DNA from 4 places in the Devosia sp. LjRoot3 genome. Region 1 is predicted to be linked to each of the others. Evidence: predicted binding sites of a transcription regulator. Region 1 holds the regulator's gene; each other region holds the start of a gene.

Region 1 (2,201 bases):
ACGTAAAGCCGGGCGTCCTCCGTGGTCAGCTCGGCCGCCCGAGCCAGCGCTTCGACACTCTCATCAGCCTTCCATGCCGTATCGAGGGCGTCACGCTCGCGATCCGCGTAGTGCGTTGCAATGATGAACGAGCCGCCCGACAACAAGGTCAGGCCTACGGTCAAGGCATATGCCCAATTGGTAATCGTGCTAATGCGCATCGCGGTCCTCGTTCCAATTAGGGGGCCTAGATTCAGGCTAGAGGATGCGCGATGGCGCTAAAAATCGGCTTAAACTTTGCCATTTTTGTTCGGGTCGCGATGCCGCAGGCTGGGTGGCGCAGCGACGGAAGGTATGGATGCGCGGAGAGACTGGTCCCGGTTGAGACACGCCTTGAGGGCGAAAGCTTCGCCGTCGCCGCGGCAACGCCCTCGTTTATGGAGCACGAGTGCCAGAAGCGGCTCCAGTTACTTCGGAAAAGCGCTCAGGTGTTCGTGCACAATGCGCCAGCCATTCTCGCTTTTGGCAAGAACCGTCGTGCCGCGACCTTTGCCTTCGGCGCGTTGACCGTCGATCGTAGCGTGCCAATGAAAGCGGTATGTACAGCTGGCGGCTTCCGCGCTTCTGGCGATCCAGACGAGGTCTTCCAGCCAATAGGTTTCGTTGGCGAGACGTCGCCAAGTACGCTCGAAGGCTTCGCGCACCGCCTCGTGGCCCTGGTAGGTGCCAGAACTGAACCAGAAGCTGGCTTTGGGGTCGATCAGGGGGATCAGCAGCGCAAAATCGTGCCGGTTGATCAGGTCGGCATAAGCCGCCATCACCGCTTCAGGTGTGGCGGCCACGCTAATCAATATTTCCGCAGGAGCCCAACGAGCCGGCCCTGCACCTTGACGCGGTCGGGCGGGAAGATGCGGGTTTCATAGGCAGGATTGGCAGCTTCAAGCGCCACGGTATTGCCCTTGCGGCGCAGGCGCTTAAGGGTAGCCTCCTCGTCATCGACGAGAGCGACGATGATCTCGCCGGTCGAGGCTGTGTCTTGCTTCTTTATGAGCACCGTGTCGCCGTCAAAAATGCCGGCTTCGATCATCGAGTCGCCGCGCACTTCGAGCGCATAGTGTTCGCCAGCGCCGAGCATTTCCGGGGGAACGGCGATGGTGTGGGAATGGCTCTGGATCGCCTCGATCGGCGTACCGGCGGCGATGCGGCCCATGACGGGGATCGAGATCGGGCGGGCATAGTCGTCGGTGCTGCGCGCGGGGGGCGAGGCGACCTTGCCCAGATTGCCCTCGATCACGGATGGCTCGAAGCGGGACTTGCGGCCGCCAAGCGAGGGGTTCATCGAATCGGGGAGCTTTACCACTTCCAGCGCGCGGGCCCGGTTGGGCAGGCGGCGGATGAAGCCGCGCTCTTCAAGCGCGGTGATCAGCCGGTGAATGCCGGATTTGGAGGCGAGATCGAGCGCGTCCTTCATTTCATCGAAGGACGGCGGAATGCCGCTTTCCTTCATGCGTTCATGAATGAACATGAGAAGTTCGTGTTGTTTGCGCGTCAGCATTGCCCGGCGACCCCAGAATCGGAACATAGACGGAACGACTATATGTGTTCCACCTATGTTCCGCAAGAGTCTTGGGGTTTTGGTGTTTTCCGGGCGCTAGAGCGCTGCCGCAATGTCCTTGGCCAACTGGGCCAGTTCGCCATCGTCGGCGCGGCCGGTGGCGTGGGCGCCAAGGGCAATGCCCTCATAGGCGGGAATGATGTGAAAATGCAGGTGGAAGACGGTCTGGCCGGCCGGGGCTTCGTTGAACTGGGCCAGACGCAGGCCGTCGGCCTTGGTGGCGGTCTGGACAGCCTTGGCGACGCGCTGCACCAGCGGGATGACTTCCGCGAGAGCCGCAGGATCGGCATCGAGAAGGTTACGCGAAGCGGCCCTGGGAATGACCAGCGTGTGGCCCCTCGACTGGGGGAAGATGTCCATCATCACCAACGCAGTCTCGTCTTCATAGACCTTGTGACAAGGCAGTTCGCCCTTGAGGATTTTGGCGAAGATATTGGTCGGATCGTAGCTCATTGGCCCCTCGGATTATTCGGCTGCGGCCAGCGTTTCGTCGCCGGCATTGTTGGCGTAGCGGAAGCGGAAGAAATTGAGGACGGCAAGGCCCGTCAATGTCACCGGAACATACTTGATACCGCGTGTGATGAAAAACAGCGCGATGTTGACGGCC
Region 2 (2,201 bases), on a different contig from region 1:
CGATGGACGAAAAATCCAGCACGGAATTGCGCCACTGCAACACTTTGACCGGCTCGAAATCGTGCGTTTCGAGCTGCACAACGAGTTCTTCGTCAAAGCCCTCTGTGCCGCCGGTGACCCCAAAGCTGCCATTACGCTTGTGCCGCCCGGCGCGTCCGGCGATCTGGCCGATCTCGGCGGGGGTCAGTGGCCGGCTCTGGTGACCATCAAATTTGGTGTCGTCGGCAAAGGCGACGTGATGAATATCGAGATTGAGCCCCATGCCGATGGCATCGGTGGCAACGAGAAAATCGACATCGCCATTCTGGTAGAGTTCGACCTGCGCATTGCGGGTGCGGGGCGAAAGCGCGCCCATGACCACGGCCGCCCCGCCGCGCTCGCGCCGGATCAGTTCGGCAATGGCGTAAACCTGCCGGGCCGAGAAGGCGACGATGGCACTGCGACTCGGCTGCCGCGAAATCTTCTTCGAGCCGGCATAGGTGAGCTGGGAAAAGCGCGGCCGCTCGATGATCTCGGCATGGGGCAAAAGTTTGCGGATGACATTGGCCATCGTGCCCGAGCCGAGCAGCAGGGTTTCGTGAAAACCGCGGGCTTTCAGAATGCGATCAGTAAACACATGCCCGCGGTCGAAATCGGTCGCGGTCTGGATCTCGTCGACCGCCACGCAATCGACATGGATATCCATGGGCATGGCTTCCACCGTCGCCACCCAATAACGCGGCTTTGGCGGCACGATGCGCTCTTCGCCCGTCACCAGCGCCACGGCCTGCTCGCCGACGCGCTCGACGACGCGCGCATAGACTTCGCGCGCCAAAAGCCGAAGCGGCAGGCCAATCATCCCCGTAGGATGGGCCAGCATGCGCTCGATGGCGTAATGGGTCTTGCCGGTATTGGTCGGCCCCAAAATGGCCTTGACCGACTGGGAGGAGAAAGAAGTCATCGCCCCTCTATTTAGGGTGCCGAGCCTGCCATGGCGAGGGGCGAGAACATTTGTCCCATGAAAGCACGCCTTTTTGTGACACTGCCCGCTCCTCTTAAGATTTGGAACGGAAAAAGAACGAACAGGGACAGAATCGGTTGCGACTCATGAATCCCGGTTTGTTCTCATCCACATGTCGTGGGTGCGAGCTCGCTCAACACACAAGACGACTGAAGGCTTTGCGAGACCGGCCAGTTTTGGTCTGTTCTCCCGTTCACATTGCTTACCAAGCCGCTAATTTCTTGAAGAATCAGCTCTTTTTGAAGGAGTGCCTAACGCGGAGTGGCGCAAGATTTCCGCCGCATTAATTTCTTGCTGCCCGGTTTGGCGGGGTTTGGCGATGCAAAATTATCAATTCTCTCGTTGACGTGCCGGACTGGTACGAAGGCTCGGCGAAAAAACTGCGATTTTGCTGAGACAGACAGCCCAGCACCAGAGAATACCGCTTTGAAACAGTTTTGGTGACCTGGGGACCGCCGGATTAACCTCTGGCCCAAAACCGGAACGAACAGGGTGGGAATCACGACCGCCCCCTAAATCCTGCTTTGTTCTCCACGATAGATAGGCATCCCGACCCCACGCCCGCACTAGGCGGTCGCGGATCGTCCCAAATCGGCTGAAAACGCATTCACAAGCATAAACAAGGGCTTAAAAACCACGTCCAACGCGGCTTTCCTGCCGACCTGTTACCGAAACAAAAAAGGACGCCGCAGCGCCCTTAATTTCGAAATCCCGGAAATCCGGGACATAAAAATGCAAAGTTGAGAAAAAAGCCTTTGACCGTATCGGCTTGGGACAGCGGGTCAGAACTCGGCTTTGGTCAGCACCATGGAGAGATCGCCCATGGAAGTGCCAAGAAGCACGCGATAGGGAATGAAGTAGCCACTGTCGCCCAGCGGCATATACCAGACGAGGATGCGGCTCTCGTCGGCGAGGTAATTGGTGATCTCGTTGTTTTCGTAGTGACCGGAAATCGGCTCGTAAGCAATCGAGCAGAGAACAACCGGCCCCTGATAGCCGGTGCGCGGCGAGGTGGCGTTGTCGTCGCTGACAAAGCTCATATCGAGGTTGAAGCGCTCGACGCCGGTGAAGATGCGCATGCGGCGATCGCACAGGCCCTTGTCGAGCGCATTGCCCTTGAGGACGAATGCCGAGACGAAGTCGCCCACCCCTGCGAGATGGCTGCGCTCGATCGGTATGCGGTCGTAATCGCTGACCGGCG
Region 3 (2,201 bases), on a different contig from region 1:
TGATATTCGAGATTGGCGATGGTGTGGCTCATATTGTCCTCGCCGGACAGGAACGGCTTTTCCCACAACACCTTGCCGTCGCGGAGAATGCGCGACTTGCCCTCGATGTGGTTCGGCAGATCGCCCACCCGCAGTTCCGGCCCGAAAGAGCAGGCGCGCAGCTTGGAATGGGCCAGGTACAAATAGTTGATCCGCTCGGTCACATGGTCCGAAAATTCATTGGCCAGCGCAAAGCCCAGGCGGCGCGGCTGTCCATTGGCGTCGATCAGGTAAATGCCCGCGATTTCCGGCTCTTCGCCCGCGTCGAGCGCAAAGGACGGGGAAGGGATGGCATGACCCGGATTGGCGACGATGTGTCCGTTGCCCTTGTAGAACCACTCGGGCTGCACGCCCTTTTCGCCGTTCTTCGGCTTGCCGTTCTCAAGGCCCATACGGAACATTTTCATGCTGTCGGTCAGTTCGCCCGCCGGCTTCTCGCCATTGGCCTTGTGCATGGCGTCGCGCGTCGCGGCCGAACCGAGATGCGTGAGGCCCGTGCCAGTCACGTGCAAGTGCGTCGGATCGGGATGGTCGATCGGGGACAGAAGCCGGCCCTCGGCCAGCAACGCTGCCTTGTCGACGACCGCGCCAAGCCCGCGCGCGGCAACCGCGGCAGCGAGGCCACCACTGGCCAGCGCAGCCTGCGCAAGCTCATAGACGCTGGCCGCGCCCTGCACCTGGCGGGTTTCCCCGTTCTGCGTCACGGCGACGGCGCGCGCGCCATTGGCGTCGAAATACTGGATGAGGTGCATGACTTTCCTTGCCTCCTGGGGCCTTCTCAGCGGCTTGGCGGCATAAAACGCAACCGGCCACACCCTGTCCAGTCAAAAATCATACTTTTGGAAATCACCTCACCACCGAGCGGGGAATCAGCTTAGGAGGGCATCCAATGACGCTATAGAATGTTCTCTTTTTGTCCCTTGACAATAGTGAAACGAAATGAGAACAAAATAAGCACAATGAATGGACATTGATCTCTCGAACCGGCGCGTTGCGTGACCCTCGAGAGCGTGAAATAAGGAGAGAGATGATGGCTGCTAACTCGCCGCTTCGCGTTGTTGAGGGTGGATCGATGGATAAGGACAAGGCTCTTGCTGCGGCGCTGAGCCAGATCGAACGGAATTTCGGCAAGGGCTCGATCATGCGCCTTGGCGAAGCATCTTCGATCGAGGTGGAATCGATTTCAACGGGTTCGCTCGGCCTCGATATTGCGCTTGGCATTGGCGGCCTGCCCAAGGGGCGCATCGTCGAGATTTTCGGGCCGGAAAGCTCGGGCAAGACCACTCTGGCGCTGCATGTCATTGCCGAAGCCCAGAAGGCCGGCGGCATCTGCGCCTTTGTTGACGCGGAACACGCGCTCGACCCGATCTATGCCCGCAAGCTCGGCGTCAATGTCGACGACCTGCTCATTTCCCAACCGGACGCTGGTGAACAGGCTCTCGAAATCACCGATACGCTGGTTCGTTCCGGCGCCATCGACGTTCTCGTCGTCGACTCGGTTGCTGCGCTCACCCCGCGCGCCGAACTCGAAGGCGAAATGGGCGATGCTCTGCCCGGTCTTCAGGCCCGCCTGATGAGCCAGGCCATGCGCAAGCTGACCTCCTCGATTTCCAAGTCGAAGTGCCTCGTCATCTTCATCAATCAGATCCGAATGAAGATCGGCGTGATGTACGGTTCGCCGGAAACCACCACGGGCGGCAATGCGCTGAAATTCTACGCCTCGGTTCGTCTCGACATCCGCCGCATCGGCGCGCTCAAGGATCGCGAAGAGATCGTGGGCAACCAGACCCGCGTAAAGGTGGTCAAGAACAAGCTTGCCCCGCCGTTCCGCCAGGTCGAATTCGACATCATGTATGGCGAAGGCATTTCCAAGACCGGCGAATTGCTCGATCTCGGTGTAAAATCTGGCATCGTTGACAAGTCCGGCGCCTGGTTCTCCTGGGATAGCCAGCGCCTCGGCCAGGGCCGCGAAAACGCCCGTCAGTTCCTCAAGGATAATCCTGAGATCGCCGCCACCATCGAGCAGGGCGTTCGTGAAAGCTCAGGCCTCCTCGGCGAAGTCCTCCTGGTCGCCGGCGGCGACGACGATGCAGGCAGCGACGAATAAGCCTCTCTCGATCCCATGCAATCTCCCGACCCTCGCCAAAAGCGGGGGTCTTTTT
Region 4 (2,201 bases), on a different contig from region 1:
TCGTCAGCCAGTTCACCCTTGCCGCCGATACCAAGGGCAATCGCCCCGGCTTTTCCCGCGCCGCCCCGCCCGAACGCGGCCGCGATCTCTACGAAAAATTCTCCGCCACCCTCACCGCATCCGGCATCCCCGTTGCAAACGGCATTTTCGGTGCCGACATGAAGGTTGCGCTCGTCAATGACGGGCCGGTCACCATCTGGCTGGATACCGACCAATGACTGAGCCGCAATCGCCCCTCGCCCGCAACCGGCTGATGCGCGCCCTTTATCTGGTCCTCGGCTTCATCCTGCTGATCACCGGCATCATCGGCATCTTCGTGCCCCTGATGCCGACGACGATCTTCCTCATCCTCGCCGCCTGGTGTTTTTCCAAGTCGTCGCAGCGCCTCGAAAACTGGCTGCTCGGCCACGCAACGCTCGGTCCCACCATCGTCAACTGGCGCGAATATGGTGTCATTCCTCCGCGCGCCAAGCTCATGGCCTGCACCGGCATGGCCGTCGGCTTTTTGATCTTTCTTTTTGCCGCCCACCCCGCCTGGTGGCTCTTCCTGCTTGTTGCCGCCATCATCGCTGGCTGCGCCTGGTACGTCCTCTCGCGGCCCTCCGCACCCCGCGGCAGCGAAGACCCCGCCTGAAACGAAAAGGGCCGCCGAAGCGACCCTTTGAGTAAGCAATCTCAGAACGGAATGTCGTCGTCGAGCCCGCCGGATTCAAACGCCGGCGCATTGGACGAGGGACGACGTCCGCCACCCCCGCCAGCATTGTTGCTGACGCCACGGAAGCCGCCATCGTCATTGCCGCGGAAACCGCCGCCAGCGCTGTCACCGGCGCCTTCGCCACGACCATCCAGCAACACCATCGATGCATTAAAGCCCTGGAGCACGATTTCGGTCGAGTACTTGTCAGCGCCCGACTGGTCCTGCCACTTGCGGGTCTGCAGCTGGCCTTCGAGATAGACCTTGCTGCCCTTGCGCAGATACTGCTCGGCAACCTTGGCCAGACCTTCCGAGAAGATCACCACACGGTGCCATTCGGTCTTTTCGCGCTGCTCGCCGGTATTGCGATCGCGCCAGCGTTCCGATGTCGCCACCGACAGGTTCACCACCTTGCCCCCGCTGGGCAGGTTGCGCACTTCGGGCTCGTTGCCCAGATTGCCAACCAGAATGACCTTGTTCACACTGCCTGCCATGGCGCTTGTCCTTTAAAAAATTCAGTCCCGGTCTGTTGCGGTCGCGGGACGCTCTCTCATGTGTGGCCGAAGCTTAGCCGCCCGTAACACGGCGCCCCTCCACGGTGACGCGCACCATAGACCGTTCCCCCGTGTGACGCACCCAAAACGGCGCTTATGTTCTCTTTATGTTCCAGTTATCCACTTGTCAACAATCCTTGGCTTGACCCCGATCAAAGCGCGGGCTCTCCCTATGCGCCAAAACCGCCCGGTATTCTGAAGCGAGTCCCGTCATGTCCGCCGATCTCTCCGCCCGCATCCGCCATCCCGGCCTCCTCGACCGCATCACCACGCCTGAAGCCGCCGCGGCGCTCATAAAGGACGGCATGGTCATCGGCATGAGCGGCTTCACCAAGGCCGGCGACGCCAAGGCGGTTCCCGTGGCCATGGCCGAGCGCGCCAGCACCGATCCGTTCCAGATCACCCTCATCACCGGCGCCTCCCTCGGCCACGATATCGATCGCATGCTCACCGAGGCAAAAGTCCTCGCCCGCCGCATGCCCTTCCAGGCCGATCCGACCCTGCGCAAGGCGATCAACCGCGGCGAGGTCATGTTCATCGACCAGCACCTGAGCGAAACGGTGGAACACCTTCGCTCGCGCCAGCTCGGCCCCATCGACTACGCCATCGTCGAAGCCGCCGCGATCACCGAGGATGGCGGCCTCGTCCCTACGACCTCGATCGGCAATTCGGCGAGCTTCGCCATCCTCGCCGAAAAGGTCATCGTCGAGATCAACCTCTCCCAGCCCCTCGGCCTTGATGGCCTCCACGACATCTACATCCCGAGCAAGCGCCCCACCCGCGCGCCCATCCCGCTCATGGCTTGCGACAGCCGCGTTGGCACGCCCTATGTGCAGATCCCGCCCGAAAAGATCGCCGCCATCGTCATCACCAACGAGATCGACAGCGCCTCCTCGGTGCAGCCCTCCGATCCCGAAACCAGCGCCATCGCCCACCACCTCATCGCCTTCTTC

What was found. Region 1 encodes LexA, which represses DNA repair genes until DNA is damaged. Its sites were predicted from a motif close to TGTTCNNNNTGTGTTCNG; they were not measured.
Region 2: the regulator LexA is predicted to act here: its motif matches at 1,043-1,060, upstream of ACSQ2A_RS17115 (helicase-related protein).
Region 3: the regulator LexA is predicted to act here: its motif matches at 943-960, upstream of recA (recombinase RecA).
Region 4: the regulator LexA is predicted to act here: its motif matches at 1,346-1,363, upstream of ssb (single-stranded DNA-binding protein).

Annotation. Positions count from the first base shown of each region.
Region 1 covers NZ_CAXUPK020000001.1:1,352,957-1,355,157, forward strand. Annotated here, with positions in the region: gene ACSQ2A_RS06565 (diguanylate cyclase) at 1-200, opposite strand, end outside; gene ACSQ2A_RS06570 (YybH family protein) at 447-821, opposite strand; gene lexA (transcriptional repressor LexA) at 827-1,534, opposite strand; gene ACSQ2A_RS06580 (HIT family protein) at 1,631-2,047, opposite strand; gene ACSQ2A_RS06585 (hypothetical protein) at 2,060-2,201, opposite strand, start outside.
Region 2 covers NZ_CAXUPK020000004.1:501,772-503,972, reverse strand. Annotated here, with positions in the region: gene ACSQ2A_RS17115 (helicase-related protein) at 1-940, opposite strand, end outside; gene ACSQ2A_RS17110 (DUF3108 domain-containing protein) at 1,783-2,201, opposite strand, start outside.
Region 3 covers NZ_CAXUPK020000005.1:170,982-173,182, forward strand. Annotated here, with positions in the region: gene araD1 (AraD1 family protein) at 1-791, opposite strand, end outside; gene recA (recombinase RecA) at 1,070-2,146, shown strand.
Region 4 covers NZ_CAXUPK020000005.1:304,041-306,241, reverse strand. Annotated here, with positions in the region: gene dtd (D-aminoacyl-tRNA deacylase) at 1-218, shown strand, start outside; gene ACSQ2A_RS18840 (YbaN family protein) at 215-634, shown strand; gene ssb (single-stranded DNA-binding protein) at 676-1,188, opposite strand; gene ACSQ2A_RS18830 (acetyl-CoA hydrolase/transferase family protein) at 1,461-2,201, shown strand, end outside.